Regions from separate parts of the Rhizobacter sp. P2_G4 genome, predicted to be linked through region 2. Evidence: riboswitches for the same ligand, from Rfam matches in the RefSeq annotation. Region 2 holds a riboswitch; the other holds the start of a gene.
What was found. A riboswitch is a leader RNA that binds a small molecule or an ion and turns the genes downstream of it on or off. The one in region 2 is predicted to bind glycine.
Positions count from the first base shown of each region.

Region 1: linked by a shared signal. The riboswitch ahead of gcvT (glycine cleavage system aminomethyltransferase GcvT) and the one ahead of AC1DYS_RS20090 (D-amino acid dehydrogenase) in region 2 are both predicted to bind glycine.

Region 1 is NZ_JBFUFG010000007.1:203,291-214,058, forward strand. Features, by position in the region: gene AC1DYS_RS23480 (helix-turn-helix transcriptional regulator) at 1-1,299, shown strand, start outside; gene AC1DYS_RS23485 (cupin domain-containing protein) at 1,337-1,729, shown strand; gene AC1DYS_RS23490 (hemerythrin domain-containing protein) at 1,897-2,646, shown strand; gene AC1DYS_RS23495 (c-type cytochrome) at 2,678-3,583, shown strand; gene AC1DYS_RS23500 (immunoglobulin domain-containing protein) at 3,661-6,444, shown strand; gene AC1DYS_RS23505 (NmrA/HSCARG family protein) at 6,485-7,402, shown strand; glycine riboswitch at 7,506-7,608, shown strand; glycine riboswitch at 7,619-7,728, shown strand; gene gcvT (glycine cleavage system aminomethyltransferase GcvT) at 7,789-8,910, shown strand; gene gcvH (glycine cleavage system protein GcvH) at 8,947-9,321, shown strand; gene gcvP (aminomethyl-transferring glycine dehydrogenase) at 9,347-10,768, shown strand, end outside.
Region 2 is NZ_JBFUFG010000005.1:251,206-264,550, reverse strand. Features, by position in the region: gene AC1DYS_RS20120 (carbohydrate ABC transporter permease) at 1-515, shown strand, start outside; gene AC1DYS_RS20115 (carbohydrate ABC transporter permease) at 512-1,435, shown strand; gene AC1DYS_RS20110 (ABC transporter ATP-binding protein) at 1,533-2,615, shown strand; gene AC1DYS_RS20105 (LacI family DNA-binding transcriptional regulator) at 2,620-3,666, shown strand; gene AC1DYS_RS20100 (oxidoreductase) at 3,671-4,507, opposite strand; gene AC1DYS_RS20095 (AraC family transcriptional regulator) at 4,614-5,564, shown strand; gene AC1DYS_RS20090 (D-amino acid dehydrogenase) at 5,616-6,878, opposite strand; glycine riboswitch at 7,052-7,157, opposite strand; gene AC1DYS_RS20085 (AraC family ligand binding domain-containing protein) at 7,342-8,193, shown strand; gene AC1DYS_RS20080 (DMT family transporter) at 8,207-9,178, shown strand; gene AC1DYS_RS20075 (porin) at 9,240-10,271, opposite strand; gene glcF (glycolate oxidase subunit GlcF) at 10,478-11,713, opposite strand; gene AC1DYS_RS20065 (class I SAM-dependent methyltransferase) at 11,713-12,369, opposite strand; gene glcE (glycolate oxidase subunit GlcE) at 12,373-13,345, opposite strand, start outside.

The DNA.
Region 1 (10,768 bases), on a different contig from region 2:
CGCAGCCTCGCGTACCACGCCGTCGCCCTGTGCGGCCAAGGCCGGATGGAAGAGTCCGCGCAGCAGATCGGCCCGCTGCTGCAGCAAGCCCTGCCCGACGACCTGCTGGCCCTGGTGCGCATGCTGCAGACCTGGCACGTGCTGGAGAACGGTGCCGTCGACACCGTGCCTGCCACCTACGCCCTGTGCGTCGATGCCCTCGAGCGGGCCGACCGCCCCGAGGTCTGGAGCCGTGGCCGCACCTTGCCGCCCTTCATCAGCTTGCCCGGCATGGCGCCCACGCTCAAGCGCTTCGCCCGCGGTGCGCGGCGCCATGTGAGCGAACAGCCGACCAGCCTGCGCGCCGGCGTGCTGGCCGAGCAGGCGTGCGCGTTGCTGTGGCAAGGCGAATTCCCCGCCGCGCTGCATGCGCTCGAAGCCGCCGAAGAAGACCTGCGCTGGCTGGGCGCGCCCCTCGTGGTGGCCGCCTTCACACGCACCACGCGAGCGCTCTGGCACGCCTGGCGCGGCGAACGCGAACCGGCGCTGGCGGCGGCGCAAGGCCTGCTCGACGACCTGGACGACCCGCTGAGCCGCGACCGGCGGGCGGTGTGGCGTGGCTACTACCAACTGTTCCAGGCGCGCATTGCGCTGCTGGTCGGCGAGGTCGGCCTGCTGCGCCAGCTGCAGCAACGCGTGCCGCTGCAGCGTGGCGCGCGGGAGCCCGCCCTGCTGGCACGGCAGCGCATCACACTTGCACCGCACCTGGCCTGGGCCGAGAAGCGCTGGGCCGACGCCTGCAGCGGCTACGAACAGGCCCTGGCGCACGAGAACCAGTTGCAGCTCTTCGGCCAGCACATCGAGGTGCGCCTGCGCCTTGCCCACGCGCAGCTGGCACAGGGCCGGTCGGCACAGGCCGTGACCGCGCTGATGCCGCTGTTGCAGGCGGCCCAAGGCGACCAGGAATGTGCGCCGCTGATGGCCGGCGTGCAGGTGCTGTCCGACCTCTCGCTCCTGGGCGCCGCCGCGCCCGCAGCCCTGCGCGATCGGCTGGCGCAATGGCAGCACCGCGCCCAGTCGCTGCAGAGCAGCGTGCCGGCCGAAGTCGGCCTGCCTGCGCCCTCGCCGATCGGCGACAAGCTCAGCGAACGCGAACTCGAGGTGCTGAAGCGCATTGCCGCCGGCGACAGCAACAAGCTGATCGCCCGCGCGTTCGACCTGAGCCCGCACACCGTCAAGCGCCACGTGGCCAACGTGCTCGACAAGCTGGGCTTGAGTTCGCGCGGCCAGGCCGCGGCCTGGTACCGGGAACACGGCTGACTGCGCAAAACCAACGCCCGAATGGCTCTTTTGGGCGATGCCGTACCGGCCCGGCTTGCCCACACTGCGCCGCATGTTCGTTATCCACCATGCCCACCTGATCGACCAGGCGGCACACACCGAGCCCCCCTTGCAGGCCGGTGAACAACGCTTCTGTGCCATCGGCCCCGCGTGTGGCGTGAACGCCTTCCAGGTCTGGATGCACACCTTGCCGCCCGGCGCTCACACGCCGGTGCAGCAGCACCAGGGCACCTTTGCCGCGCTGGTGCTGGCCGGCAGCGGCAAGCTGCTGGTCGACGGCGGGCCGCTGCGCTTCCAGTCGCCCTGCACGCTCGTCGTGCCGCCGGGGGCCGACTTCCAGTTCGTCAACAACGCTGCCGTGCCGCTGCTGCTGGCCAGCGTGTTCACCGCCGAGCCCCGCGGCCGGTGATCTGAACGGCCCGCCCGAAAGGGCGTGCATCCCCCTTTCGGGGTGGCCCGTCGCCAGACGGGCCAATGGCTCCTTCAGGCGATGCCTGGCCCGCCCCTTCCCGGAACACTGCCAACCCATGCCGAAGCTCGTTCGGCTGCACAACAAGCCAACCGCCAAGGAACACCATGAATACATCGACCCTGACCCGCCCGGCCGCCGCCATGCAAGCCACCAGCCCGGCCGGCCCGCGCTACGACATGTACCAGCCCATCCACAAGGGCCTGCGCGCCTTCATGAGCGACACGCTGTCGCGCATCGGCCGGGTCGACGTGTACGACGTGGAAGACCTGGCCCGCACGCTGGGCCAGCTCGAGGCGCTGCTGAATTTCTGCGTCAAGCACGTCGCCCACGAAAACGAGTTCCTGCACACCGCCATCCAGGCACGCCAGCCGGCCGCCGCCAGCCGCACCATCGCCGACCACGTGGAGCACCTGCAAAGCATCGAAGCGCTGCGCCTCGAAGCACGTTCCCTGATGGCGGTCGACGGCGACGAGCGCATGGCCAGGGCGTTGCGCGTGTACCGCCACCTGGCGCTGTTCGTGGCCGAGAACTTCCAGCACATGCACATCGAGGAAACGTCCAACAACGCCGCGCTGTGGGCGCATTACAGCGACGCCGAGTTGGCCGACATCCACAACCGCCTGCTGGCCACGGTGTCCCCCGAAGACACGATGGAAGTGATGCGCTGGGTGGTGCCTGCACTGAACCCGGTGCAACGCGCCGGGCTGCTGGCTGAAATGAAGAAGGAGGCCCCGGCCTTCGTCTTCGACGCGGTGATCGACGTCGTGCGCCCGCACCTCGACAGCCGCGACTGGAACAAGCTCGCGCGCGCCGTCGGCGTGCCTCAGCAAGCCGGTCTCGCGAACTTCGCCTGACCCGGCTTCCATCGATAACAAGGAGAAGCACGTGAACAAGTGGTTGAAGCGAGGCGGCATCGGCCTCCTGAGCCTGGCGGCGCTGGCCGCCGCGGCCCTCGCGGTCGGCGCCCAGCTGGGCGAACGCAAGATGCAGCGCAGCGTCGACGTGAATATCCAGCCGGTGGCCTTGCGCAGCGACGCGGCGAGCATCGAGCGCGGACGCTACCTGTACCTGTCGCGCGGCTGCACCGAGTGCCACGCCGTCAACGGTGCCGGCAAAGACGTCATCAACGACGGCAAGGGCATGCACATCCGCGCGCCTAACATCACGCCCGGAAAAGGCAGCGCCGTTGCAGGCTACAAGGCCGACGACTGGGTGCGCACGCTGCGGCACGGCATCAAGCCGAACGGCAAGCCCGCCATCGTGATGCCGAGCGAAGACTACGCGCGCTTCACCGACGACGACCTGGCCTCGCTGGTCGCCTACGTGCGGCAGATGCCTGCCGTCGACGGCGAAGGCGCGGTGCTGCAGATGCCTGCGATGGTGAAGGCGCTGTACGCCGCCGGCGTGATGCACGACGCCGCCGAAGTCATCGACCACAGCCAGCCGCCTTCACAGCCGGTCGCCGAGACGGTGAGCACACAACACGGTGCCTACGTCGTCAACTCGTGCATCGGCTGCCACGGCGCGCACTTGTCGGGCGGCAAGATTCCCGGCACGCCGCCGGGCTGGCCGGCCGCCGCCAACCTCACACCCGGCGAAGGCAGCGCGATGACGCGCTACGCCACGCCCGAGTCGTTTGCCGCCATGTTCAAGACCGGCAAGCGCCCCGACGGCACCGAGGTCAGCAAGGTCATGCCATTCCTGTCGCTGAAGGAAATGAACGACACCGATGTGCAGGCCGTGTACCTGCACTTGAAGAGCCTGCCGGCCTTCGCCGCGGGCAACCGCTGAATGGCGACATCAGCCATCTGTTCCACGGTCTGCGCAAGCGCAGCACCTGCTCCCTCAATCAAGTCGAGAACAAGCCCATGAAAAGAATCAACGCCTGGCTGGCGGCCTTGGCCAGCACCGTCGCACTCATCGCCTGTGGTGGCGGTGGCGAGACCGACAAGAACGATCCACCGGCGACGGGTGCCCGCGTCTCCGGCGTCGTGGTCGACATGGACAGCGACCTGCCCATCGCAGGCGCCCGCATCAGCGCCGGTGGGCGCGGCACGCAAAGCGGCAACGACGGCCGCTTCACCCTCACCGGGCTGGACGCGAGCGAGCGCCTGCCCGTGAAGGTGGAAGCCACCAGCCATGGCGGCAACGTCGCCATCGTCAAGCTGCCCGCCGACAGCCAGGCCACGATCCGCGTGCGCCTGCTCAAGCTCGGGGCGGCGCAGACCTTCAACGCCGAAACCGGCGCCACGCTCGTCATCCCTGGCAGCACGGCGCAGGCCCAGGTGCCGGCCGGCTCGCTGGTCGACGCCGAGACGGGCGCGGCGGTCATCGGCCCCGTGACGGCCAGCGTGACCAATGTCGACCCGGCGCGCGACCCCGAGCGCATGCCCGGCGGCTACACCACGCTGCAGTCAGGCGAGGTGCGCGCCATCGAGAGCTTCGGCGCCATCAAGGTCGACCTGCGCGACGCCACTGGCCGACGCCTGCAGCTTGCACCGGGCACCGATGCACGCATTCGCATCCCGCTGTCGACGCGCTCGTTGAATCCGCCGGCCTCGGTGCCCCTGTTCCACTTCGACGAAGCCACCGGCCGCTGGACGCAAGAAGGCGAAGCCCTGCTGCGTACCGCCGCCAACGGCGAGCGCTTCTACCAGGGTGACGTGACGCATTACAGCTACTGGAACGCCGACCAGGTGAACGAGACGGTGGAGGTGGAAGGCTGCATCTCCAAGGCCGACGGTTCACCCGCCGCGGGCGTGATCGTGAGCGGCAGCGGTGTCGACTACTCGGGCCGCACCTCGGCCATCACCAACAACGAAGGCCGCTTCGTGATGTCGGTGCGCAAGAACGCGGTCACCAGCATCTGGGCCGCGACCGACACACAGGTCACGCCCGTCACCGAGGTGACCGTCGGCGACACGGGTGGTGGCATTGCCGGCAGCTGCATGAAGCTCGATGCCTCGACCTCGCCAATCCCCGGCAAGCTCTCGCCGCGCATCATGCAGAACCCGCGCAACACCACGGTCGAAGCCGGCCAGCCTGCGCTGCTGCAGACCGTGGCCGAGGGCACGCAACCCATGACCTACAGCTGGAGCCGCAACGGCCAGGTGATCGCCAACAGCAACACCAGCGCGCTGTGGGTGTTCAACACCACGCCCGCCGACGATGGCGCCACCTTCACCGTGACGGCGACCAACGCCGCCGGCAGCGTGACCAGCGCCATCGCGCGGCTGAACGTAACCAGCACGCCGATGGCGCCGACCATCGCCACCCAGCCTATCAGCGTTACCGCAGTAGCTGGCGAGACCGCCACCTTCGCGGTGGCGGCGCAAGGCAGCGGCCCGCTCGCCTACCAGTGGCTGCGCAACGGCACGCCCATCACGGGAGCCACCGAAGCCATCTACCAATTGATCGCGGCCCAGGCCGACAACGCCGCGCTCTACAGCGTGCGTGTGAGCAACGCCGTGGACAGCGTGACGAGCCAGGCCGCCACGCTCACCGTGGTGTCGCCGCAAGCGGCACCGGTGATCACGACCCAACCCAGCAGCGTCGTGGCGAGCGTCGGCAGCAGCGCGAGCTTCGCCGTGGCGGCCACCGGCAGCGGCACCCTCAGCTACCAATGGCAGCGCAACGGCGCCAACATCGCGGGCGCCACCGCAGCCACCCTCATGCTCAACGCCGTGAGCGAAGCCGACAACGGTGCGCAGCTGCGCGTGGTGGTCAGCAACGCCCAGGGCAGCACGACCAGCGACGCCGCCACGCTCATCGTGGCCAGCGGCAACGAAGACCAGCAAGCACAGGCACTCAAGCTCATGCTGCTGTGGAGCGACGGCCTCACCGCCGCCAGCGCGCCGCTGCAATTTGCCGACGACGACCTCCGTGTCAAGCCCGTCAACGAGGTATGCCTCGGTGGCAACGCGACGCTCACGCTGGACGGCGCCGCTGCGCCGGCCGTCGGCCAAAGCCTGCCGCTGGGGCAGCACACGCTGGCAGCGCAGTTCGCGGCCTGCACCGGCGACTACGGCATCGGCTACGACGGCCGCAGCAGCGTGGCCTACAACTTCACCGACCCGTCGAACCTGACAGGCACGGCGCAGTCCACGATCACGAACTTCGTCTACAGCGACGTCGACGATCAGGGCGACCCCGTATCGACCCGCGTGAACGGCAGCGCCAAGGTGGATGCCGAGGGCAGCATCAACGGCAACGCCGAAACCCAGCGCCTGCGCTTCACGCCTGCGGCTGGCTTGTCACTGACCGACGTGGCCAGCAACACCGCGGCCGTGTTCAGCAGCGGCAACGTGCTCGTGCACAGCGTGACCGTCGAGACCGCCGCCGGCCTGCGCCCGCAGCTGTCGCGCCAGGAGTACGCGCAGCTGAGCTTCACGCGCGGCGGCGTGGCGTATATGAGCGACGGTTTCGTGCAGTTCGACTTCGACGACCAGGGCCGACTGAGCAGCGGCAGCGGCACGGTCACGATCAGCGCCAACGGCCAGCCGATGGCACGCATCAGCGCAACCAGCGGCAGCTTCGCGATCGACATCCTCTCGGCACCGCCCGGCTTCACTGCTGCGTCTCCTTCCATCCAGCGCACCCGCGTGGGCGCCGCCAAAGCACCGGCGCAGGGTGCTCGCAACAAGCGCTTCTGAAGCGGAAAGGAAAGTCATGAGCACCCCAAAGATCATCGCCGTGATCGGCGCCACCGGCGCACAAGGCGGCGGCCTCGTCCGCGCGATCCGCAACGACCCGAGCCGCAGCTTCGTCGCACGCGCCCTCACGCGAAACCCGGCCAGTGAAGCCGCGCGTTCGCTGGGCGTCGAAACAGTCGAAGCCAATCTCGACGACCCCGAAAGCCTGCGCCGTGCCTTCGATGGCGCGCATGGCGTGTTCGGCGTCACGGCGTACTGGGAGCATCACTCCCCCGAGCGTGAACTCGCCCAGGCCCACGCGATGGCGGCTGCCGCCGCCGCGGCGGGCATCAAGCACTTCGTCTGGTCGACGTTGGAAGACACGCGGCAGCGGCTGCTCGTGGGCAGCGGTCGCATGCCGGTACTGATGGGCAAGTACAACGTGCCTCATATGGACGCCAAGGGCCGGGCCGACGAGGTGTTCATCGCCTCCGGTGTGCCCACGACGGCGCTGCGCACATCCTTCTTCTGGGAGAACCTCATCCACTTCGGCATGGGACCTCGGCGCGGCGCTGATGGCGGACTGGTGTTCGCGCTACCGATGGGGATGAAGAAGCTGCCCGGCATCGCGGCAGCCGACATCGGGCAGTGCGCGCTCGGCGTGTTCCAGCATGGGGCTGACTACATCGGGAAGACGGTGGGGATTGCTGGTCAGCACCTCACCGGTGTCGAGATGGCAGATGCGTTATCGCGCGCTTTGGGCGAGCCGGTGCGCTATGAGGCGGTGCCGTTCGAGGTGTACCGCGGGTTGGGGTTTCCCGGAGCCGAGGATCTGGGGAACATGTTTCAGTTCAAGCATGACTTCAACGCCGATTTTTGTGAGGCTCGGTCGGTGGCGCATTCGCGCAGGTTGCATGCGGGGCTGCTGACGTTTGAGCAATGGGTGGGGCGGAATCGGGCGGCGTTGCCGATTGGGTGAGTCTGTCGGCGCTCGTTTACTTGTCTCATCCGTTGGACCCAAGTACGTTCACGAACCTCTTCGTTCAGACTAATTTCAGGACAGGTTCCGAAGGCAGCTAAACTCCGGCGGGTCAGGAGAGAGCTTCCACGTGAAGCCGCCGAAGGCGCAGGACCCCACAGAAATGTGAGGCTCGAACGCTCAGGCAAAAGGACTGGCAAGCGTCTCAGAAATGAGGCGTTCCTCGCTGGAGAGAGGCCCACCTTGAGTGGGTCCACCGAAGGGGCAAGCGTGTGTCGTGATCCGGCCCCGCCAATCTCTCAGGTAGAGCGGACAGAGAGGGCATTGCAAGTATTCATCGCCTCGGTGATGAATACTTGCTCCCACAAATGCCCTCGGAGAAATGCATGTCCGCTACCGACCCCCTGCTCAAGACACCGCTGCACGCACTCCACCTCGAACTCGGCGCCAAGATGGTCGCGTTTGCCGGCTATGAGATGCCGGTCAGTTACCCCAGCGGCATCATTGCGGAGCACAAGCACTGCCGCGAGTCGGCGGCGCTCTTCGATGTCTCCCACATGGGCCAGCTGCGCCTGGTCGGCGGCGATGCTGCCAAGGCGCTCGAGTCGCTGGTGCCGGTCGACGTGGCCGACCTCGCCGTCGGCAAGCAGCGCTACGCACTGCTCACCAACACCAGCGGTGGCATCCTCGACGACCTGATGATCACGCGGCGTGAGAACGATCTCTTCGTGATCGTCAACGCCGCCTGCAAGAGCGCCGACATCAAGCACCTCGTCACCCACATCGGGCACCGCTGCGCCGTACAGCCGCTGCCCGATCGCGCACTGCTCGCGCTGCAGGGGCCGAAGGCCGTTCAGGCGCTTCGCGCCTTGAATGCCGACATCGCCAAGCTCACCTTCATGACCGGCATGAGCGCCGCCATCGCCGGTGCCGACTGCTTCATCACCCGCTCGGGCTACACCGGCGAAGATGGCTTCGAGATCTCGGTCCCGGCCGAACAGGCCGAAGCCTTGGCTCGCGCCCTGCTCTCCCAGCCCGAGGTCAAACCTGCCGGCCTGGGCGCCCGCGACACCCTGCGCCTGGAAGCCGGCCTGTGCCTCTACGGCCATGACATCAACGAAGCGACCACACCGGTCGAGGCCGGCCTGACCTGGGCCATTCAGAAGGTGCGGCGCCCGGGCGGCGCGCGTGCCAGCGGTTACCCCGGCGCGAGCACCATCGAGTCGCAACTCGCCCACGGCGCGAGCAACAAGCGCGTGGGCCTGCTCGGGCTCGAGCGGGTGCCGGTGCGTGAAGGCGCGACCATCGTCGATGCCAAGGGCCACAAGCTCGGCCATGTGACGAGCGGCACGCTGTCGCCGACCGTCAACCAGCCCATCGCCATGGCCTACCTGGCCACCAACCATGCGCAGCCGCACCACGAGGTGTATGCCGAAGTACGCGGCAAGCGCCAGCCGATGCGTGTGACCCCGATGCCGTTTGCGCCGCACCGCTACTTCCGCGGCTGACCTTTTTCCGAACCCAAGACAAACCAGGAGCCTTTCATGACGACCATGTACACCCCCGATCACGAGTGGATCAACATCGAAGACCATGAAGCCGCGACCGTGGGCATCACGCTGCATGCGCAAGACGCGCTGGGCGACGTGGTCTTCGTCGACCTGCCCGAGCTGGGCCGCACGTTCAAGAAAGGCGAAGTCGCCGGCGTGGTGGAGTCAGTGAAAGCCGCCGCCGACCTGTACATGCCGGTCAGCGGCGAGATCGTCGAGGTGAACGAAGCCTTGCGCGCCGACCCGTCGCTTGCCAACAGCGATCCGCTCGGCAACGGCTGGTTCTTCAAGGTTCGCGTGGCCGACATGGCCGAGTTCGAACACCTGATGGACGCACCCGCCTACGACCAACTCGTCAAGAACCTCTGAGCCTTTTCTTTCCGCTGGAACCGTCATGTTGATGCACGCCCACAAGTCCCTCGGCGAACTCGAGAACCCGTCTGAATTCGTGGCGCGCCACATCGGCATCGCAGCCAGCGATGAGACGCAGATGCTGTCGGTCATCGGCGCCGCATCGCGACGTGCGCTGATCGAATCCATCGTGCCGCGCACCATCGCGCGGCCGGTGCCGATGGCGCTGCCCGCGCCGCTGACAGAAGCTCAGGCGCTGGCCGAGCTGAAGGCCATCGCCGCCAAGAACAGGGTGCTCAAGAGCTTCATCGGGCAGGGCTACCACGGCACGCACACGCCAGGCGTCATCCTGCGCAACATCCTCGAGAACCCGGCCTGGTACACCGCCTACACGCCTTACCAGGCCGAGATATCTCAGGGCCGCATGGAGGCGCTGATCAACTTCCAGACCATGGTGTGCGACCTCACCGGCCTGGCGATTGCCGGTTCCTCGATGCTCGACGAAGCGACCGCCGCCGCCGAGGCCATGACGCTCGCGATGCGCGTGGGCAGGAGCAAGTCCCCCACCTTCTTCGTCGCCGACGACGTGCTGCCGCAGACGCTTGAGGTGGTGCAGACGCGGGCTCGTCCGCTCGGCATCACCGTCGTCACCGGCCCGGCCGATGCGGCCGCGGAGGCACAGGCCTTCGCGGCGCTGTTCCAGTACCCCGGCGTGAATGGCGTGGTGCGCAACCTCGAGCCCGTCATCGCTGCCGTGCACGCGGCCGGGGGCCTCGCCATCGTGGCCGCCGACCTGCTGGCGCTGACGCTGCTCACCTCCCCCGGCGAGATGGGCGCCGACATCGCCGTCGGCAACACGCAGCGCTTCGGCATGCCGATGGGCAATGGCGGCCCGCACGCGGCCTACATGGCCACGAAAGACGAGTTCAAGCGCTCCATGCCCGGCCGCCTGGTCGGCGTGAGCGTCGACGTGCACGGCAACCCCGCCTACCGCCTCGCGCTGCAGACGCGCGAGCAGCACATCCGCCGCGAGAAAGCCACCTCCAACATCTGCACGGCGCAGGTGCTGCCCGCGGTGATCGCCAGCATGTACGCCGTGTACCACGGCCCCCAGGGGCTCAAGCGCATTGCGCAGCGCGTGGCGAGCTACACCGCGGTGCTGGCTGCAGGGCTGCAAGAGATCGGCGCGCCGCTCGCCAAGGGCGGGCGATTCGACACGCTAGAGGTGAGCACCGGTGACAAGACCGAGCAGGTGCTGATCGCGGCAAGCGAAGCCGGCTTCAACCTGCGCCGCGCGTCGGCCGAGTCAGTCGGCATCACGCTCGACGAGACCACCACACGTGACGACATCCGCGCGCTGTGGGAGTTGTTCGGCAAGGCCGCCTCGTCGTTCGAGAAATACGAGAAAGGCATCGCGCCACTGATTCCCGATGGGTTGCTGCGTAACAGTGCGTTCCTCACGCAC
Region 2 (13,345 bases):
TGCTCAACCCCGGCCTGGGCATCCAGGCCGCCGTGCGCAACCTCGGCTTTCCCGACTTCCAGTTCGACTGGATCGTCAACCAGGACAAGGTGATCTACACGCTCGTGATCGCCGCCGTGTGGCAGGCCTCGGGCCTGGTGATGGCGGTGCTGCTGGCGGGCCTGCGCGGCATCGACGAGTCGCTCTGGAACGCCGCACGCATCGACGGCGTACCACGCTGGCGCTACTACCTCAGCGTGGTGCTGCCGCAGCTTGGGCCGGCCTTCGGCACCTCGTTCGTGCTACTTGCCGTCGGCGTGGTCAAGGTCTTCGACGTGGTCGTGGCGATGACGCTCGGCGGCCCCGGCAACGCCAGCGAAGTACCGGCCAAGTTCATCATGGACAACCTCTTCAACCGGGCCAACGTGGGCCTCGCCTCGGCGGCCTCCACCGTGATGCTGCTGACCGTGCTCGCGCTGCTGATGCCCTGGTGGTACGCACGCTCGGTGCAGTCACGCAAGCTGGTGCATTCATGAGCGCAGTCGTGGAACGAATCAACCCCTCCGTCGCCGCCCCTGTGCAGCGCAAGGCCGCGCGGCCGAAGTCGCACTTCACGCCAGCACGGCTCGGCCTCTATGCGCTGCTCATCAGCTCGGCCGCGTTCTTCCTGCTGCCGCTGTACGTGATGCTCGTCACCTCGGTCAAGCCGATGGAAGAGATTCACCTCGGCCGGCTGTTCGCGCTGCCGCTTGCCGCGACCTTCGAGCCCTGGGTGCAGGCGTGGTCGAGCGCCTGCACCGGCCTCGAATGCCGCGGCATCCAGGTGGGCTTCTGGAACTCGGTGTGGATCGTCGTGCCGAGCACCATCGCGTCGATCTTCTTCGGCGCGCTCAACGGCTATGCGTTGTCGTTCTGGCGCGTACGCTGGGCCGGCTGGCTGTTCGGCGTGCTGATGTTTGGTGCCTTCGTGCCCTACCAGGTGATGATCTACCCGCTGGTGCGCTCGCTAGCCACGGTGAACCTGTTCGGCACGCTCCCTGGCATCGTGCTCATCCACACCATCTTCGGCATGCCGGTGATGACGCTGCTGTTCCGCAACTACTACGCCGGCGTGCCGATCGAGCTCTTCAAGGCCGCGCGCATCGACGGTGGCGGCTTCTGGCGCATCTTCTTCCAGCTCATGCTGCCGATGTCGGTGCCCATCATCGCGGTGGCGGTGATCATGCAGATGACCAACATCTGGAACGACTTCCTGCTCGGCCTGGTGTTCGCAGGTCGCGAAAACCTGCCGATGACGGTGCAGCTCAACAACGTCATCAACACCACCACCGGCGAGCGGCTGTACAACGTGAACATGGCCGCGACCATGCTCACCTCGCTGCTGCCGCTGGCCGTCTATCTGATTTCAGGCCGCTGGTTCCTCCGCGGCATCACCGCCGGCGCCGTGAAAGGCTAGTGATGACGGCCACCACGCTCACTTCGTTCACTGCCCCCCAAGGGGGCGCAGTCCTTCCTTGGGGCGGCCCGGCGGAAGTCCTGATTCAAGGTTGAATATGTCCAACGTCACGATAGAAAACCTGGCCATCCAGTTCTCCGGCGTCCGCGTCATCAGCGAGCTGAACCTCGACGTGCAGAGCGGCGAATTCCTCGTGCTGCTCGGCCCCTCGGGCTGCGGCAAATCCACGCTGCTGCACAGCATTGCGGGCTTGATCGACGTGCAGGACGGCCGCGTCGACATCGGCGGCAACGACGTCACCTGGGCCGACCCGAAGGACCGCGGCATCGGCATGGTGTTCCAGTCGTACGCGCTGTACCCGACCATGACGGTCGAGAAGAACCTCTCCTTCGGCCCGCGCATTGCCGGTGTCGCCAAGGCCGAGATCGCACGCCGTGTCGAGCGTGCAGCGACGATGCTGCAACTCACCGAGCTGCTGCAACGCAAGCCCGCACAGCTCTCGGGCGGCCAACGCCAGCGTGTCGCGATCGGCCGCGCGCTGGTGCGCGAGGCCGGTGTGTTCCTGTTCGACGAGCCGCTCTCCAACCTCGACGCCAAGCTTCGCGGCGAGCTGCGGCGCGAGCTGAAGCAGCTGCACCACCGGCTCGGTGCCACCATGATCTACGTGACACACGACCAGGTGGAGGCGATGACGCTCGCCAGCCGCATCGCCGTGATGAAGGACGGCAAGATCCAGCAGATCGACACACCCGCCAGCGTCTATGCACGGCCGGTCAACATGTTCGTCGCCGGCTTCCTCGGCGCGCCGAGCATGAACTTCGTCGAAGGCAAATTGCAGCGCAGCGAACGCGGCACGCATTTCGTCTCGCCCACGCTGAACATCGACGTATCGACCTACCCCTTCGTCACGCCGCCGCAGCCCGATCAGCCGGCCGTGCTGGGCGTGCGGCCGGAGCACATCATGCTCTCGCCCCACGGCACCGAGCTGGCTGGCAGCGCCATCGTGTCGCTGGTCGAGCCGATGGGCTCCAACCAGGTGGTGTGGCTGGACGCGCAAGGCGTGTCGCTCGCGGTGGATGCCGACGCGCAGTTCACCCCGGCACTCGACAACCGCATTGGCTTCACCATCGCGCCGGCACACGTGTCGCTCTTCGATCGGCAAACACAGGCGCGGCTCTGACACTGTGGCCACCATCAAGGACGTAGCCCGTCTGGCCGGGGTCGGTCTCGGCACCGCTTCACGCGCGATTTCCGGGCGCGGCCCGGTCTCGGAGAAAGCGCTCGCGAAGGTGAACGATGCGGTCGCCACGCTGCAGTTCCGCCCGTCGAACGTGGCGCGTGCGCTGGCCTCGAAGACGCTCGGCATGGTGGGCATATACGTTCCCGACTTCTCAGGCAGCTTCTACGGCCCCATCCTGCAGACGGTGGACGGCGAGCTGCGCGCGGTCGACCGCCACATGGTCGCGGCCAACGGCTGCGGCCATGGCGACGCGCGGCAACAAGCGCTCGACGGCATTCGCTTCCTCTACGAGCGCGAGTGCGACGGCGTGCTGGTGATGACCAACGACCTCACCGATGGTGACTTCGCCGAACTCTTCGTGCGCCACCCCAAGCTTGTGCTGCTCAACCGCCACACGCCGGCCCAGCCTGGCCGCTGCTTCAGCACCGACCACGTGCTGGGCGGGCGGCTCGCCGCGCGCGCGCTGCTGAGCCAGGGTCACCGCGAGATCGCACTCATCAGCGGCCCGCACAGCGCCCCCGACAACGAGCTGCGCATTGCCGGCTTCCTCGACGAACTGGCGCAGCACAAGGTGCGCATCCCCAAGCGCCGCCGCGTCGATGCCGACTTCAGCTTCAACGGCGGCTACGAAGCGGCCGAGGAGCTGTTCGCCCGTTCACCGCGCGACTACAGCGCCCTTTTCTGCGCCAACGACGTGATGGCCATGGCCGCCATCTCGCACCTCGACAAGCTCGGCATCGACGTGCCTGGTGATCTCTCGGTGCTCGGCTTCGACAACAGCGATTTCTCGCAGTACACCGCGCCGAAGCTGACGACCATCCACGTGCCGATCGTTGAAGCGGCCGCCGCGGCCTGCCGCGCGCTGCTGAACCAGTGCTATGGGCTGGCGTTGCCGGTGACGCACGACTTCACGCCCGAAGTGGTCTGGCGCAAGTCGGTGGCGGTGGGGCCGTATGGCGCCACCTCGCCGCAGGTGGCGGGCACGCGGTAAGTCATCAAGCAGCGTAATCGGTGTTGAGCGAGAGCTCGCGCCAGCTCTCGAGTTCAGCCTGCATGCCGGCGAGCTTGCTGCTCACCGACTTGAATGCAATGGCCCCTGCCGTGAAGCGCAAAGGCGGCACGGGTTCGTCGGCCAGCCACAGCATCGCCTTGGCCAGCTTCGCCGGGTCCCCCGGTTGCCGCCCGTTGCGCTGCTCGAACGATGCGCGCAACTGCGCTCGCCGTTCGTCGTAGTCGGCCACCTCGCTGCCGCCGAAGCGCAGCGACTCGGCGGTGAGAAAGTCGGTGCGGAAGGGGCCGGGCTCGACGATCGTGACGCGCACGCCGAACGGGGCAAGCTCCAGCGCCAGCGACTCCGAGAAGCCTTCGAGCGCGAACTTGCTGGCGCAGTACAGCGAGCCGAACTCCACGCCGCGAATGCCGGCCAGCGACGAGATGTTGAAGATATGCCCTCTGCGCGCGGCACGCATCGCCGGCAGCACCACACGGGTCACGTTGAAGACGCCGAAGAGATTGGTGGCGAACTGGGCACGCGCGTCATCGTCGCTCGTCTCTTCGAACAAGCCGAGGTGGCCGTAGCCGGCGTTGTTGACCAATACGTCGATGCTGCCGAACCGCGACAAGGCCGCATCGGCCGCGGCTTGCGCCTGGCGCTCGTTGTTGACGTTCAGCTCGACGGCGAGAAGCTGGTCGCTGTCGGGACCGAGGCTGTCGCGCACGCTGGCCCGGTTGCGCCCGGCCGCGACGACCCGATCGCCGGACGCGAGTGCGGCCTGGGCCAGGTGAGCACCCAGCCCGCGGCTGGCACCGGTGATGAACCATGTCTTTTGCATCTTTAGGCTCCTTCGATAAGAGCGTGCATTGAAACGCCGCGGCGAGCTCACGCGATAGCCCGATGCTGCCGGGCTCTTGCACGATCCTGCCAACCCTGATTGATTCGTGCGCACCGCCCTTGCCACGCACGGAGGCGCCGGGTACGGTGACGACATGACGAATGCGCTGCCAGAACTGAGAACGCTGATTGCCCGCCACGCGAGGCCTGACCGGTACACCACCACCGTCGAAGGTGTCCGTGTGATTGCCTCGTCAGTGACCACGCAGTCGATGCACCACGTGACCGAGCCGACGTTGTCGGTCGTGGCCCAGGGCGCCAAGCGCGCGGTCCTCGCAGACAAGGTGTTCGAGTACGCCACCGGCCAGTACCTGGTGGTGTCGGTCGACCTGCCCATCGCCGGCCACATCGCACGAGCCAGCACCGAAGAGCCCTTCCTCGGTTTCGCCATGACCTTGAAGCCGGCCGCCATCGCGACCTTGCTGCTGGAAACCGCCGCAAGCGACCGCACGCTCGTGGAGACTGCTGGCCTGGGCGTGAGCAATGCGCCGACGGACTTGCTGGATGCCGTCGTGCGCATGCTGCGGCTATTGGATCGCCCGAACGACATCGCCGTGCTCAGCCCGATGATCGAGCGCGAGATCCTCTGGCGGCTTCTCGCCGGCGAACAAGGCGCGATGGTGCGGCAGATCGGCCTCGCCGACAGCCGGCTCTCGCAGATCAGCCGGGCTATCCGCTGGATTCGCGTCCACCATGCGACGGCTTTCAAGATCGAAGAGCTGGCCGACCTGGCAGCGATGAGCGCGTCGTCGTTCCACCGGCACTTCCGTGCGGTGACGTCGATGAGCCCGCTGCAGTACCAGAAGCAGATCCGGCTGCAGGAGGCCCGCGCACGCCTGCTGGCGCAGTCGCACGATGTGGCGGCCGTCGGCTACAGCGTGGGCTATGACAGCCCCTCGCAGTTCAGCCGCGAGTACAGCCGCTTGTTCGGTGCGCCGCCTGCACGCGACGTAGCGCGGCTGCGAACCTTCTCGGCAGCGGAACGCAGCGTGGCTTGAGGCGTTCACCAGAACCCGACCGCGCACGAGGCGCGGCCGGTCTGGCCAAGATCAGGCCTGCGCTTCTTGGAGCACGCTCGGCCGCAGGGCGGCGGTACCGAGGCTCTGGTCGATGGTGCCGGCGACCATCTCGGCCGTCACCGCCGACAGCGTCCAGCCCAGATGCCCGTGGCCGGTGTTGTAGAACACCGTGGGCAGTCGGCCCCGGCCGACGCGAGGCAGCATGCTGGGCATCATCGGCCGCAGGCCGGCCCAGGGCACGACGCTCTTCGTGCTGACACCCGGGAAGCACTGCTCTACCCAACGGATCAGCGGGCGGATGCGATCGGCACGGATGTCCATGTCGTGGCCGTTGAACTCCGCCGTTCCAGCCACACGGAAGCGGTTGTCGCCGAGGCGGCTGGTGACGAGCTTGGTTGCGTCATCGAGCAGGCTGACCGTGGGTGCGGCCCGGCGGCTCGCTTCGTCATTCAGGTTGACGGTGATCGAGTAGCCCTTGACGGGGTAGATGTTGACCCGATCACCGAGGCTCGCGGCCAGCGAGCGGCTGACCGTGCCGGCGCAGATCACCACGCTGTCGAAGACCGCGGTGTGCGGGCCATCGGCGCTGCTGACCGTGACCTTGGCCTGACGCGCATCCGCGGTCACCGCGGTCACGTTCTGCTGGTAGAGGCAGGTGACACCCAGGCGCACGATGGCGTCGGCCAGGCCGCTGGTGAACTTGTGGATGTCGCCGGTGGAGTCGCTCTCGGTGAAGTAGCCACCGTAGTAGCTGCCGGCAAGCGTGGGCTCGATGGCGCGCATCTCGTCGGGCGTGACGGCCCGACGCGGCAAGCCGCCTTCGGCCAGCAGCTGGCTGACCCGGCCGGCGTGGTCGAAGCCGGCCTTGTCGCGGTAGATGTGCAGGATGCCGCGGCGCTTGAGGTCGAAGTCGATGCCTTCGGCGTCGGCCCAGTCGAAGAGGTGCTGTCGCGCGGCGATGGCCAGGCGCGTGGTCTCGATGGTGTTGCGCCGATAGTGCGGGATGTTGGCCACGAACTCGGCGAACCACGAGAGCTTGTGCCAGCTGGGCCTGGGGTTGACCAGCAGCGGGGCATCGCTCTTGAGCATCCACTTCAGGCCCTTGAGAAGGGTGCTCCAGTGGGTCCAGACCTCGGCGTTGGAGGCCGAAAGCTGGCCGCCGTTGGCGAACGAGGTTTCCATCGCTGCATAGCGATTCTTCTCGTAGAGGGTGACGGCGTGGCCGCGTTTGGCGAGGGCGTAGGCGGTGGTGACGCCGGTGATGCCGCCGCCGATGATGGCAATGGTTTTCATGGTGCTCGAAGCTCCGACCGTCGAGAGGTTGAGGCCCGCCACGCAGGACGCGTGCCGGACACCCCCTCTGTTCGGAACCTGAGAGATTCACGCAGCGCCGCGGGTGGCGACACTGCGCTTGCTCCTTCGGTGGGCCGGGCGACGATGGGCCTGGCCACTCTTCAGAGTTTCAACGCATGGCACCGGTCCGTGGGGCCTGAGAGTTTCCGGGGTGGTTGCTCCTTCGGCGCCGGGCATGTCACTGGTGTGAACGCGCCCGGACTCTCCCGATGCCAGCTCGGCTGTGAGCCGACCTGTTGTGAACTGCGCGGATACCATACCAGCGACCCGACCGCAGACCCTCCTTTGTAGCACGACGCGCATGTCCCACGGAAGACGCCCCACGCTTCGCGACCTGCTGGCCGAGCCACGGGCAGTGTTGCCGACCGAAGCCGCCCCTGTCGAAAGCAAGTGAGGCATTGCCATGGAAGCCGTGCCTGAACACTTCGAGCACCCGCACGACGCAGCGGAGTTCAAGCGCCCTGCCCGCGCCGGCGTGGAGCTGTACCGTGCGCACATCGTGCGGTATGCCTTCGACCCGCACACGCACGAAGCCTTCGGCCTGGGCGCGATCGAGTCGGGCGTTGAGCGCTTCCGCTACCGCGGTGGTGACCACCTGGCACCGGCCGACACGCTGGTGCTGATGAATCCCGACGAGCTGCACACCGGTCGCGCCGAGACCGAGCAGGGCTGGTCCTACCGCATGGTCTACCTCGATGCGGCAGTGCTGGAAGAGGTGACCGGCGAACGCGGCTGGTGGTTCGCGCAACCGACCGTGCACGACCCGCTGCGCGCGCAGCAGGTGAGCCGCGGTCTGGCTGCGATGTGGGACGCGCCCGACGCGCTGGGGGGCGACAGCGCGCTGTTCGAGCTGCTGCAGCTGCTGAGGCCCCATGCGCGCGTCGGCGTGCCGGGCGTAGCGTCTAGCGGCATGGCTGCCGATACCTCGTTGGCACGTGCTCTCGCCTTGATGCAGGACGAGTATGCGAGCGAAATGACGCTGGAGCGCTTGGCCCGCGAGGCGGGCTTGAGCCCGTTTCACTTCTTGCGCCGTTTCAAGCAGCGCTACCACGCCACGCCGCATCAGATGTTGATGGCGCTGCGGCTGTTTCGCGCCAAGCAACAGCTCGCGGCAGGTGATCGCCCTGCCGATGTCGCTGCGGCTGTGGGCCTCGTCGACCAAGCCCATCTGACCCGCCGCTTCGCGCGCATGTACGGTGTGACACCGGCGCGCTACCAGGCGCAATTTCGTACAAGACCCGCCTCTCAGGCCTGAGCCACACTCGGCAATGAGCACTGGTTTGTTGTACGCCCTCGCAGCAGGGTTGATGTGGGGCCTCGTCTTCGTCGGCCCCTTGATGCTGCCCGAATACCCCGCCACGCTGCAGTCGTTCGGGCGCTATTTAGCGTTCGGGCTGATCGCGCTGCCGCTCGGCTGGCTGGACCGCAAGCGCCTGGCCGAGCTGACGCGTGCAGATTGGATCGAATCACTCAAGCTCGCGGCGGTGGGCAACGTCATCTACTACTTGTTCCTGGCAAGCGCCATCCAGCGCGCCGGTGGGCCGCTGCCGACGATGATCATCGGCACCTTGCCGGTGGTGATTGCCATCACCGCTAACCTGCGCTCAAGCAACAGCCGCGAGGCCAAGCTGCCCTGGCTGCGCATGCTGCCCTCGCTGGGGCTGATCGGGGTGGGTATCGCGTTGGTCAACCATGTGGAGATCGCGCACCTGCAGCAGGACCCGAACGCCGACGTTGCCCGCTATGCACTCGGCGCGCTGCTGGCCGTCGGTGGCGTCGCCTGTTGGACCTGGTACCCGATCCGCAACTCCGAATGGCTGCGTGCCCACCCCGACCGCAACCCACGCAGCTGGGCCACCGCGCAAGGCCTCGCCACCTTGCCGCTGGCGCTGATGGGTTATGCGCTCGCCTGGATCTGGAGTGCGTTGAGCGGCGACTCCTTCGCCATGCCCTTCGGCCCGCGGGCAGGCGACTTTCTGCTGCTGATGTTTGCGATCGGCCTGTTCGCCTCGTGGCTGGGCACGGTGTGCTGGAACGAAGCCAGCCAGCGCCTTCCTCCTTCGCTGGCTGGGCAGCTCATCGTCTTCGAGACTCTGGCCGCACTCAGCTACGCCTACGTGCTGCGGCAGCAGTGGCCGCAGCCGCAAACCCTGGCCGGCATCGGCCTGCTCGTCGCCGGCGTGATGTGGGCCTTGCGCACCAAGCCCGAACCGCTGGCCGCCGAAGGGCACGCATCCTGAGCAATCCGGGCATAAAAAAGCCGGCCCGCAGGCCGGCTTCAAACCTAGGAAACGTCTTCTATCAGAAGGCGTGACGCAGGCCGAGTTCGAAACCGGTCGACTTCTGGCCGGCAGCCAAGGCCAGAGCCGAGGTGGCAATGGCAGTCTTCGACGCACCCTTGTTGTCAAGGCGAGAGTACGTGCCGTACAGCGCGGTGCGCTTCGACAGGTTGTAGACATAGCCGATTGCTGCCAACGTGATGTCGTCAGCGTCGCTCGTAGCGGTAGCGGTGGTGCCGCCGGAGAGGTCACCCTTGCCGAGCGAAACACGCAGAACGCCTTGGCCGATCGGGGCCGTAGCGCCGACGTAGTACATGCGTTCCTTGATGGTCAGGAACTTGATCTGAGAGAACGAGCCCATCACACGAACGACACCGAAGTCATACGCTGCACCAGCGGTAGCGACCTTGTACTTGTCTGTGGCGGCGTTCGCTTCGGTCGTGCCGTAAGCGCCCGACACGTCCAGGCCACCCGACGCGAAGCCGAGTCGGCCACCGACGTACTTGTTGCCAACCGTGCCTTCACCAGCAGCCACGGCAACCGAGCCGTACACGCCGCCGATGTTCTTGGGCAGGAAGTACTGGACTTCGTTGTCAGCACGGGTGTTGGTGTTGACCGTGGCCGTCAGCTTGGATTGCAGGTTGGAGAACTTGCCCACGCCGTTGTCGCCGAATGCGTCATAGGCAGACATGGCGGTGTAGGTCGGCGTGAAGTCACGGCCCAGGCGCACTTCACCGAGGGTGGCGCTTTCCAGGCTCACCGTCGAGCGGCGGTGCCAGAACTTGCCGCTGGAGTTGATGGTGCCTTCGTCAGGGTTCAGGCCGGCTTCGAGCCAGAAGCCTGCCTTCAGACCGCCACCGAGGTCTTCGGTGCCGCGGAAGCCAAGGCGGCTGCTGTTGTAGCCGTCGGTGCCTTCTTGCCAAATGTTGCTGCCGCCGTTCTTGATATTGCGGACATTGGCATCGATCACGCCGAACAGCGTAACGGAGGATTGAGCAGAAGCCACGCCGGCGAAACCGGTGAGGACTGCGAGCGCAAGGAGTGATTTCTTCATGATTTGGTATTCCAACGGTTGGATGGAGAGTCAGCAGCGCAACTTCAGTTGTTCGCGTCTGCCGCGGACAGGTCCTGCGGAAGCCGAAGATTAGATCAACGAAGTGGAAACCCCTACGGTTTATCCCTGTTGATTGAAGAGATCGTTGGATACATGCGACGGTGTCTTCCAACCCACCCTCTTCATGCTTCTGACATCTTTGCTTGCTAGCCGAACAAGGCCTCGTCCAGGACCTCGATCCAGTGCCTGACTGGCACGGTCGTGCCAGTTTGCAGGTGCTGGATGCAGCCGATGTTGGCCGACACGATGACCTGCGCCTGTACCGCCTCCAGCTGAGCGAGTTTGCGATCGCGCAAGCGATGGGCCAGTTCCGGCTGAAGCACGGAATAGGTGCCCGCCGAACCACAGCAGAGGTGACTTTCGCCGGCGGCGAGCTGGACATCGAAGCCCAAGGCGTTCAGGTGCGTTTCCACACCGCCCCGCAGCTGCTGGCCGTGCTGCAGGGTGCAAGGCGGGTGGAACACGAGTTCACGCGCCTTGGGTTTGCGCAGCTTGTTCTTGAGTTTGGGCCCAATGTCGGGCAGCAGCTCGCTGAGATCTCTGGTGAGTTCGCTGATGCGCCGCGCCTTGTCGGCATAGGCGGCATCGTTGGCCAGCGAATGGCCGTATTCCTTGACGGTGACGCCGCAGCCCGACGCGTTCATCACGATGGCTTCTATCTGGTTTGACGATACGAGTGGCCACCAGGCGTCGATGTTGCGACGCATGTCGGCCAGCCCACCTTGAGTGTCGGCAAGATGGGTGCGGATGGCGCCGCAGCAGCCTGAGCCGTCGGCCACCAGCGTCTGGATGCCTGCAGCATCGAGCACGCGGGCCGTGGCGCTGTTGATGTTAGGCATCATCGCCGGTTGCACGCAGCCCATCAGCATCAGCACCTTGCGCGGGTGCTCGCGGGTCGGCCACTGGTGCGCTCGCGGGCCGGCCTTGGCGGGCACTTTGTCCTTGAGCACGGCCGGCAGCGCCGGACGCAGCGCCTGGCCCAGCTTCATCGCGGGGCCGAAGGCCGGCGAGGTGAGGCCTTCCTTGAGCAGCCAGCGCACGACACGTTCCTTCGCGGGACGCGGCACTCGCTCTTCGACGATGCGGCGGCCGATGTCGACCAACTCGCCGTACTGCACGCCCGATGGGCAGGTGCTCTCGCAATTGCGGCAGGTAAGGCAGCGATCCAGGTGCAGCTGCGTCTTGGGCGTGACGGGCTCGCCCTCGAGCATCTGCTTCAGCAGATAGATGCGGCCGCGCGGGCCGTCGAGTTCGTCACCCAGCAGCTGGTAGGTCGGGCAGGTGGCGGTGCAGAACCCGCAATGCACACACTTGCGAAGAATGGCCTCGGCCGCCTCGCCGTCGCGCGTGCCCTTGAACTCGGGGGAGAGCTTGGTCTGCATCAGGCGAGCGTGTAAGTCGCGCCCCAGAAATGGGGCCACGCCGTCCATTCGAAGGCCGTGGCGCGGTCCCCGAGCAGGCGGCGAAGGCCATCGGCGTCTGGAAAGTTCTTCAACACCTCGTGGGTCGAGCCATCATCGAGGCGGCGGCTCTGGTAGGTGTTGCCCAGCTCGTCGCTCCGCGTGACCGGTTGGCTGCTGCCTTCGACATACCGGTTGTCGATGAGCACCACGCGGGCGCCCGGTTGCAGACAGGCGTGCAGGCCATCGAGCCACTCCGCGGTGCGCTCCAAGGGCACGTGCGACCACCAGAAGCCGGCAAAGGCCGCGTCGAACTGCCGGGGTAGATCAAGCGCATACGCGTCGGCGAGCCGAAAGTCGACGCGCTCGTGCGGCAGCGGCTTGGTCCGCGCCAGGGCGAGCACTTCGTCGTTGACGTCGGTCGCCGTCCAGGATGCGCATTGCGCTGCCGCATGCGGAGTCCAGTAGCCGGTGCCGCAGGCGACTTCGAGCACGCGCCGGCCTTCGAACTGCACAGGCAACCACGCCTTGATGGCGGCAATGTCCGCCTGCCTCTCCGGCTTGTCATAGATGCGCTCGTATTCGCTGGCGCGTTGCGCGTAATAACGCTGCATGCTGTCGACGGTGGCGTGGCTCATCATCTACATCCCAGGATAAAGCCGGCCCGGGTTGAACACCCCGGCGGGGTCGAAAGCCTTTTTCAGATCGCGGTGAATGCGGTCCAGCGGCGATTTGAGCGGCGCGAACGCACCCCCCGCCTTGTGCTTTGCCATGAACAGCGACGCGTGCCCGCCGGCGCGGGCGGCAGCCTCGCGCACCTTGGCAGCCGAGGCCGAGGTGCACAGCCAGCGCTGCGCGCCATGCCACTCGATGAGCTGCTCGCCGGGCAGGATCAGCGGATTCGCCGTCTGAGGAACCGACACCCGCCAGAGCGCCACGCTGCCGCCGGCCACCGCCGCCTGCGCCTTGAGAAAGTATTCGTCGGTGTGGTTGCGCAGCCCGTCCCAGAACGGGCTGGCGTGCGCCGGCTCGATGACATCACCACGCAGCGTGGCGATGGCTGCCTGCACGGCCGCGAGAGCACCGCGCAGGCGCAGCAGCAGCGTGCCGTCCCACCAGGCGCTGGCATTCAGCGGCAGCGGCAATGCGCCCCAGGCGTTCAGTTGCTCGAGAGCACTCACCTGGTCGAGCTGGAAGCGCAGCGTGGCGGTGGCCGGCGCCATCGGCAGCACCTTGAGCGACACCTCGAGGATCACGCCCAGCGTGCCCATCGAACCCGCCAGCAGGCGCGATACGTCGTAGCCCGCCACGTTCTTCATCACCTGGCCGCCGAAGCTCAGCACCTCGCCTTTGCCGTTCAGCATGCTCGCGCCGAGCACGTAGTCGCGCACCGCGCCCACCGACGCACGCGACGGGCCCGACAAGCCGGCTGCCACCATGCCACCCACCGTGGCACCGGTGGCCGCATGGGTCACAAAGTGCGGCGGCTCGAAAGGCAGGCACTGGCCGCGCTCGGCCAACACGGTCTCGAGCTCGATCAAGGTGGTGCCGGCGCGGGCCGTCACCACCAGTTCGCTGGGTTCGTAGCTGGAGATGCCCGTCAGTCCGGTGGTA